One region of the Thalassospira sp. A3_1 genome, then DNA from elsewhere that is predicted to be linked to it. Evidence: predicted binding sites of a transcription regulator. Region 1 holds the regulator's gene; each other region holds the start of a gene.
The links. Region 1 encodes LexA, which represses DNA repair genes until DNA is damaged. Its sites were predicted from a motif close to ATGTTCTANTTTGGTTC; they were not measured.
Positions count from the first base shown of each region.

Region 2: the regulator LexA is predicted to act here: its motif matches at 1,256-1,272, upstream of recA (recombinase RecA).
Region 3: the regulator LexA is predicted to act here: its motif matches at 1,461-1,477, upstream of uvrA (excinuclease ABC subunit UvrA).
Region 4: the regulator LexA is predicted to act here: its motif matches at 1,180-1,196, upstream of J7395_RS16675 (PA0069 family radical SAM protein).

Region 1 is NZ_JAGHQQ010000003.1:226,155-228,362, reverse strand. It holds gene moaC (cyclic pyranopterin monophosphate synthase MoaC) at 1-390, shown strand, start outside; gene lexA (transcriptional repressor LexA) at 538-1,245, shown strand; gene J7395_RS14490 (ComEC/Rec2 family competence protein) at 1,302-2,208, opposite strand, start outside.
Region 2 is NZ_JAGHQQ010000002.1:696,979-699,186, forward strand. It holds gene J7395_RS10270 (DUF4198 domain-containing protein) at 1-552, opposite strand, end outside; gene nikR (nickel-responsive transcriptional regulator NikR) at 650-1,129, shown strand; gene recA (recombinase RecA) at 1,411-2,208, shown strand, end outside.
Region 3 is NZ_JAGHQQ010000003.1:418,151-420,358, reverse strand. It holds gene uvrA (excinuclease ABC subunit UvrA) at 1-1,450, opposite strand, end outside; gene fbaA (class II fructose-bisphosphate aldolase) at 1,642-2,208, opposite strand, start outside.
Region 4 is NZ_JAGHQQ010000003.1:696,382-698,589, reverse strand. It holds gene J7395_RS16675 (PA0069 family radical SAM protein) at 2-1,165, opposite strand; gene J7395_RS16670 (right-handed parallel beta-helix repeat-containing protein) at 1,298-2,208, opposite strand, start outside.

The DNA of each region.
Region 1 (2,208 bases):
GCAAAGGGCCGTGTCCTGATGTCGGCGGAAACGGCCCGGCTGATTGCCGAACGCGGCCATAAAAAGGGCGACGTTCTTGGCATCGCCCAGCTTGCCGGGATCATGGGGGCCAAGAAAACCCCCGACCTGATACCGCTATGCCATCCCCTACCCCTGACCTCGGTCGAAGTCACCTTGGAACTGGCAACCGATACCGATGCGGTCGATATCGTTGCAACCTGCAAGACCACAGGCAAAACCGGCGTCGAAATGGAAGCCCTGGCCGCCGTTTCCATTACTGCACTGACCGTATTTGACATGTGCAAGGCCGTCGACAAGACCATGCGGATTACCGATATCCGCGTCGTCCATAAGGAAGGCGGAAAATCGGGTCTTTTCACCGCCGACTGACCCCCGAAAGTACCGGAATATCGTTTCTTGACCGAAAGAATGCCCTTAAACAGCGATTTTTTGGCTTGTGGTGCTTGACGAACGGCAAGAACCAAAGTAGAACATTCATGTATTCGGTTTGTTCTTATTACTGGTTCGGGAAAAATCATGCTGACGCGCAAGCAATACGAATTGCTGGTCTATATCGATAATTACCTTCGCGATCATGGCATCTCGCCCTCCTTTGACGAGATGAAAGAAGCCCTGAACCTGAAATCCAAATCCGGCATTCATCGCCTGATTACCGGGCTTGAGGAACGCGGCTTTATCCGCCGCCTCGCTCATCGGGCCCGTGCACTTGAAGTCCTGCGTCTTCCCGATAATAACGATGATGACGCGGCTGAAACACCCGCCAATGTGACATCCATCGCAACCGCGCGAAAGGCCGCCCACCGGCCGGCAACCGTGCCATCAGCCTTCTCGGACTCTGGTGAATCCGTCTCCCTGCCGCTGTTTGGCCGGATCGCGGCCGGTACCCCGATCGAAGCCCTTCGCGATCAGACCACAATGGTGCAGGTTCCTGCCGCCCTTTTGGGGACCGGCGATCACTATGCGCTTGAGGTTTCCGGTGATTCGATGATTGACGCCGGCATTCTTGATGGCGATACGGTTCTGATCCAGCGGTGTGAGCAGGCCAATGACGGCACCATTGTTGTCGCATTGGTTGACGACGCTGAAGCCACCCTGAAACGTCTAAAACGCGGTCGCGGCGAAGTTCTGCTGGAACCGGCCAATGCGCGTTATGAAACGCGTGCGCTGTCGCCGGAACGTGTCCGTATTCAGGGACGCCTGATAGGTCTGCTGCGCCAATACTGATCAGCAGAAAAATACCGAGATACCTAAAACGCCGTCGGCCTTGCCTGGCGGCGTTTTTATTTGACCACTCTGCCCCCGATAATAATCCACGGCCAGGTGCCGGACGTTTCCCGTACGGTTTCAATCACCGAGGCAGCCCCCGGTCGCAGGGAAACCGATACACCGCCCTTCCACCACAGCATGTCATCATCAATGACCGTCACATCATGCGCGCAGATATCACGCGGCATATCGCGTTTCAGGCTGATGATCATATCGGCATGGCGGCACGCATAGAACGGATTGGCAAAATCATTGGCAACAATCACCCGCTGTCCCCCGACACTCGCAGAACAAACCGTGGCATCGCATTTCTCGATAATCTGATCGGCATCATGATCAGCAATGCCAAACCGCGCCATCCAGACCGATTGCTGAAAATCCGATATGCCTTCGGGCAGGATAAGCCTGTTTTGCTCCCGGTCCCGGATGGCCCAGCTTTCCTGATCCCCGGAAACCAGAATATCCGCCGGGCGATACAGGATTTGCGCCATCATCGCCAAGCATAGCGGAATGACAGCCAACCGGGCAATCGCGTTCCCCCGCCAGACCAGCCACCAGGCAATCGCCATCATGATACCGATGGCAAATATGGCACTGAACTGCTCGACATGCCAAAGCCCCCACGCCTGATCGGCAGCAAGAGAGGCCGTTTCAATCAGCAGGGTCAAACCGGGTTTCATCAACCACAAGGGCAATGCCCCGGCCCCGAACGGCATCAGAACAAGCGTCGCCACAATCAAAGGCATCACCCAAAACGCCATAACCGGAATGGCAATCAGGTTAGACACGATCCCGATCATCGAAATCCGCCCGAAATGAAACCCGATGATCGGGGCGGTCACTGCGGTTACCAGCAACCCGGTCACCACCAACCCGGCAAAAAACAGCCAAAGCCGGAAGGCCCATGACCGGTCGCCGGAC
Region 2 (2,208 bases), on a different contig from region 1:
GTTCAGCAGGACCTGAACATCGATATCATCCCCGATGCCTGTCGCGCGCGGATCGCTTAGGGGCACGATTTCAAGCGTGTGGCCGAGTGGTGTTGAAACAAACGCTGCATTTCCGTCACCGCCGGTCAGGTTTTTGGAAAACTTTTCAAAGCGCGAGGATGCAATGGCATCCGGGTTCACATCCGACCCGCCTTCTTTCCAGCCATCGGGTGTCTGTGACCAGATCACCGGAAGGCGATGTCCGACAAGCCATGCCGGTTCGTCGGAAAGGGTAAAGGTACCGGTCAGATTGGGGGCATCCGCATTTTCGCTAACATCAAGATCGGTGGCGGCCGAGGGAGTGATTAATTGTGCGGCTACATGCTTTGGGGCTTCGGCTTCTTCGGCGGAGCCGAAAACATGGGTCGAATCGAGGATGAATACAGCAGTGTTTTTGTCATTTGCGGGGTCGGTTTTGCTGCTGGCGATGAATTCGTGGGCCGTTGCACCATAACCAATCAGGCACCCCAGCGCGGCAATTGCAAGCGGGGTTGTGAACTTTGATTGAAACATCTGCTATCCTTTGGGAGATTAAGGGAGTTGAAAGGCTGTGTGAACTTTTCAAAATTGTTCATACGAGTCAAGCTGATGATTCTGAAAGGGAATTCGTATGACCCGCGTGACCGTATCGATCGAAGACGATTTGATGGAGGCATTCGATGCCTTCCTTGAACATCGCGGCTATACCAACCGTTCCGAAGGTTTTCGTGACCTGATTCGGGAAAAGCTTCAGAACATCAAGCTTGACGAAGACACTGGCGGCGTTGGCATTGCGGTTCTGAATTACGTGTATGATCATGAAGAACGCATGCTGGCGTCACGCTTGATGAGCGCGCAGCACGAACATCATGACCTGACGGTCTCGACCGTGCATTTCCACATCGATCATGATACCTGCCTTGAGAGTGTTACCCTGCGCGGCAAGCTTGCCGATATCCGCAGATTTGCCGATCAGGTTCTGGCACAGCCGGGGGTTCGCCATGGGCAGCTTTATTCCGTTCCGGGCGAACTGCATGTCGAAGCCCATCACCATGGCGATGACGATCATGGTCACGCCCATCGTCACGAACACCTGAAAATAACCACGTGAAACAGGATTTCGGCTGAATTGTTTTCTGAGGTGCTGCGCGGCTGTCGTGATCGTTCCTGTTCGCTGTGTGTGAATTCTCTATCGCTGAAATGAGAACAAACTTGCAACATCCATTTTTTTATGAGATTGTTCGCATTATGTTCTCAATGCGTTTGCCGGAAAATGGTTGGCGTGATGCCAGTTATCCGGCGGGGCACCTAGCGGTGGCGTTCCGCATTTAGGACCGGGGAACCGCCTGCGTTGCATCCTACCCGGCCCTGTGGAATAAGAGAGTTCGGAAAATGATTCAGACCGCGCTGCATTTGGTGGATAAAGATACGATGGATAAGCAGAAGGCACTCGAAGCCGCCCTTGGGCAGATCGAACGCGCATTTGGCAAGGGCTCGATCATGAAGCTCGGCCAGCGCGATAGTGCGGTGGATATTTCAGCCATTTCGACCGGATCACTTGGCCTTGATATCGGGTTGGGGATTGGCGGTCTGCCGCGTGGCCGCATCGTCGAAATTTACGGTCCGGAAAGTTCGGGTAAAACCACACTGGCCCTGCACACCATTGCTGAGGCACAGAAACTTGGCGGGACCTGCGCCTTTGTCGATGCCGAACACGCGCTTGACCCGGGTTACGCCCGCAAGCTTGGTGTGAATACCGACGAACTTTTGATTTCGCAGCCCGATGCGGGTGAACAGGCGCTTGAAATCGCCGATACTCTGGTGCGTTCCGGTGCGATTGATGTTCTGGTCGTCGATTCGGTTGCTGCCCTTGTGCCGCGTGCCGAACTTGAAGGCGAAATGGGCGATACCCATGTCGGTCTGCAGGCTCGTCTGATGAGCCAGGCCTTGCGTAAACTGACCAGCTCGGTCTCGCGTTCGAACTGCATGGTCATCTTCATCAACCAGATCCGTATGAAGATCGGTGTGATGTTTGGCAGCCCGGAAACCACCACGGGTGGTAACGCGCTTAAATTCTATGCGTCGGTTCGTCTTGATATCCGCCGTATCGGTCAGATCAAGGACCGTGACGAGGTCGTCGGCAACCAGACCCGTGTGAAGGTTGTCAAAAACAAGATGGCGCCGCCGTTC
Region 3 (2,208 bases), 190 kb from region 1:
TGCGTGACATCGACAGATAATCCAGCCCGACATCGCGCAGGAATCGCAGGCGATCATTGATTTCACGCAGGATACGTCGCGCGATTTCGGTTTCTTTTTCATTCAGTTTGCCTTCAAGCGCCTGGAACCAGTCGGCAGCCTTGCCAATCGAAAGGTCGGTAATTTCCGAAATCGTGCATTTATCGATCTTTACGGCCAGCGCTTCGGGTTTCAGGCGATGACCTTCGCAGGTCGGACAGCTTGAAACCGTCTGGTATTTCGACAGTTCGTCGCGTGCCCACTGGCTATCGGTTTCGCGCCAGCGGCGCGACATGTTGGGAATGACACCTTCGAACGGGCGCGATACCTTGTAGCTGCGCGAACCGTCATCATAGGTCACCGTGACGTCTTCATCACCCGAACCATACAGGATGATGTCCTGTGCTGTTTTCGTAAGCTTTTCCCATGCGACATTGGTTTTGAAGCCGAAATGCTTGGCAACTGCGCGCAACGTTTGCAAATAATATTTCGACGTGGTGCTGGCCCAAGGCGCAACAGCGCCATCATCAAGGCTTTTGCCTTCGTCGGGAACGACCAGTTCCGGGTCGAATTCCATCTGGGTGCCAAGACCATCACAGGCCGGGCAGGCGCCAAACGGATTGTTGAACGAGAACAGGCGCGGTTCGATTTCCTCAATCGTGAACCCGGAAACCGGGCAGGCGAATTTTGCCGAGAACACGGTTGTTTCGCCGGTTTTGGCATCTTCGGTCAGGACGATACCATCTGTCAGTTCAAGGGCAGTTTCAAAGCTGTCTGCAAGTCGGGTTGCAATCCCGTCCTTGACGATCAGGCGGTCCACGACCACCGAAATGTCGTGTTTGAGTTTTTTGTTCAGCTCCGGCGCTTCGTCGATGTCATACATTTCGCCATCGATCTTGACGCGCTGGAAACCACGCGTGCGCAAATCGCGTAGTTCCTTTTTGTATTCCCCTTTGCGGCCACGGACAAACGGTGCCAACAGATAAAGTCGCGTGCCTTCGGGCATTTCCATAACGCGGTCAACCATCTGTGATACGGTCTGACTGACAATCGGAAGACCGGTTGCCGGGGAATAGGGAATGCCGACGCGCGCCCAAAGAAGACGCATATAATCATAAATCTCGGTAACCGTTCCCACGGTCGAACGCGGGTTGCGCGATGTGGTTTTCTGTTCGATGGAAATGGCAGGAGACAAGCCGTCGATATATTCAACATCGGGCTTCTGCATCAGTTCAAGGAACTGGCGCGCATATGCTGACAGGCTTTCGACATAACGACGCTGTCCTTCGGCATAAATCGTATCGAACGCCAGCGAACTTTTACCCGACCCAGACAGACCGGTGATCACCACCAGAGAATCGCGGGGCAGTTCAACATCGATATTTTGCAGGTTATGTTCTTTCGCACCGCGAACCGAAATTTTCGTCAGCATGTCGGGCCTTTTGTTCCTGTAATGTTCGGGAAAAGGTATAGAGGAGCCAAACCTGATACGCAAGCGCACCCCTGACAGTTCCTGTCAGTATCTGTCAGGAGTAGTTTGTTTTTGTCGTAGCGCAAGACAATGCAAGAAAAAACCCGCCGGACAAACCGGCGGGTTAATCTGGCTTTTGCAATCCTGAACGATCAGCCTTTAGTAACCGAACGACCGGTTGCCCCAAGATCCTTGAAAGCTTCTTCGAGGCGGGCTGCCATCGAAAGTTCGGCTTCGCGGACCCAGACGCGCGGATCGTACTGTTTTTTGTAGGGCTGATCGGTATCCGGATCGACCTGATACTTGAACGCACGTGCGTTGGCTTCGACATATTCACCAACCGGGCGCGAATAGGCGAACTGGGTATCGGTATCGATATTCATCTTAAAGACGCCATAGCCGACTGCTTCTTCGATTTTTTCTTTTTCCGAACCCGAACCGCCATGGAACACGAAGTCCAGCGGACGGTCGCCAAGATTATGCTTTTCCGAAACGTATTTCTGGGATTCCAGAAGGATTTCCGGACGAAGTTTTACGTTACCCGGTTTGTAAACGCCATGAACGTTGCCGAATGCCGCCGCGACCGAGAAATGGCCAAGCGGAGCAAGACGGCGATATGCTTCTTCGACTTCTTCGGGACGGGTATAAAGACGCGGATCGATTTCCTCGACACTGGTGTCAAGATCATGGCCGATGCCGTCTTCTTCACCGCCGGTCAC
Region 4 (2,208 bases), 470 kb from region 1:
CTCAGAACAGCGACATCTGCCCGTTCGCGTTCGGGCGGACAAAGCCGCTGCAATCAAGGTTGAGCGACCGACCGGTCATGCCGTGTTTTTTGCGTGCGGCATCAAACCGTCTGGCAATCAGATCGGCAATCGGGCCGGTGCCGCGCATGCGGGTGCCAAATTCGGATTGATAGCGTTCGCCGTCGCGCATCTGACGGATCAGCGACATGACCTTTGCCTTGCGGTCCGGATAATTGGCTTCGAGCCATTCTTCGAACAGATCGGCGATTTCAAGCGGCAGGCGGACAACGATGTGGGATACGGATGTTGCCCCGGCATCACGCACCGCCGTGACCAGATTTTCGATTTCCATGTCATTGAGGCCGGGAATGATCGGCGCACACAGGACCGTGACCGGGATACCGGCATCGGCAAGTTTGCGAATGGCATCAAGTCGACGGTGCGGGGCGGAGGCACGCGGTTCAAGAAGGTTGGATAATCTGTGATCAAGGCTTGTAACCGATACCGCGACCGACGCACGGTTTTTTGCGGCCATTGGCGCGATCAGGTCAATGTCGCGGGTGACCAGTGCGCCTTTGGTGATAATCGAAAAAGGATGGTGGCAATCGCCAAGCACCTTGATGATGGATCGGGTCAGTTGCTTTTCACGTTCAACCGGCTGATAGGGATCGGTGCTGGTGCCAATGACAATCGGGGCGGGCATGTAGCTTCTGGCGGCGAGCTGTTTACGCAAAAGTGCTGGGGCGTCGGGCTTCCAGAACAGCTTTGTTTCAAAATCCAACCCCGGCGACAGGCCGAGATAGGCGTGTGTTGGTCTGGCAAAGCAATAGATGCAGCCATGTTCACAGCCACGATAAGGATTGATCGAACGGTCAAACGGCACATCCGGGCTTTGATTTTTGGTGATCACGCTGCGCGCGCCATCAATGCCAAGGGTGGTGCGGATGCGCGGCGCGTCCTGATCTTCCATCAGGCTGGTCATCCAGCCATCATCGACCGCCTGATGGATATGGCGTTCAAATCGGCCATCAATGTTCGATACCGCCCCGCGGCCTTTTTGTCGGCGCGCGGGCAGCAGACCCGGATCAAAATCCGGATGGCTCCATCCTTCGCCCGGTTGGGCGGTTTCGATGTGATCGGATGTCGGTTCGATGATGTTTCGCATATGTTCAAAATATAGAACAAAATAGGAACATTCAAGCGAAATACGCAGTGCCCAGGTTGCCCGCACCGATGTCAACGCGGACAGCGGCAGGCCGTTGATTTGACATCATCTGGCTATCAACAGCTTTCCTGATTACGGGCAGGTCGGCGTTGCTGTCGTGAAACTGATGGAGCCGGTGTTTGTCCCGCCACCGACATTGCATGTACTTACATTGCCGCTGTTCCCGGAGCCGGAGAGATTCGTATTGTTCAGGTTAAAGAAGATCAGGTGGTTGGTTGCCGCCCCGCTGGCATTGAGTGTGTTGTTCTCGAAGACGAGGTTGTCTGATCCGATGACTGACAGGGCATAGGCAAAGGTATCGTTACTGGTGGCTGTGATCGTATTACCGCGAATGACGGTGTTTTGTGCGTTTCCGATAACCTGTATGCCAAAGGACGTGTTGCCCGTAGCGTTGCTGGTCAATGTGCTATTGATGATTTCGACGTTATTCACGCCGTTGATCCGCACTGCTGTGGTCGCACCCGCGGAGGTGGTTGAGACAGTAACGCCAACAAGGCGACTATTGTCGGCCATGTTGAAAATATGGCTTGGACTGCCAAAGCCGGGCGGAGTGCCGCCTTGGCCGCTCAGGCTGGCACCCGGTGTGGTGATGGTCAGAGTACGACCGGAAGGTGTTTTAACATCAAGATTGCCCGTTCCCATGATGGTTTGGCCGTTTTGAACATCAAGGCGGCTGTTCACGTTGGCAAAACTGCCATTCAGGATCACGGTCGAATTGGCACCGGCGGATGAGATGGTCGTGGCGAGGTCGGCACTTGCTGTTGTTGCGCTGCTGACAAGCGTGATGGTGTTGCCGTTGGCCGTGCTTGTTATTTCCTCTGCCGTGGTGAATTGCCCGGCCTGACTGACGATATCAATGTCGCGTATGATCGGATCGGTCATGCGGCGTTCGATAGCGTTCAGGCGCGGTTTGGGATTGTCGCCAAAATCCTGAAGCGGGATGCGCAGGCGGAAGCTGGCAAAGCTTTGTGTGCCGCGCGGAT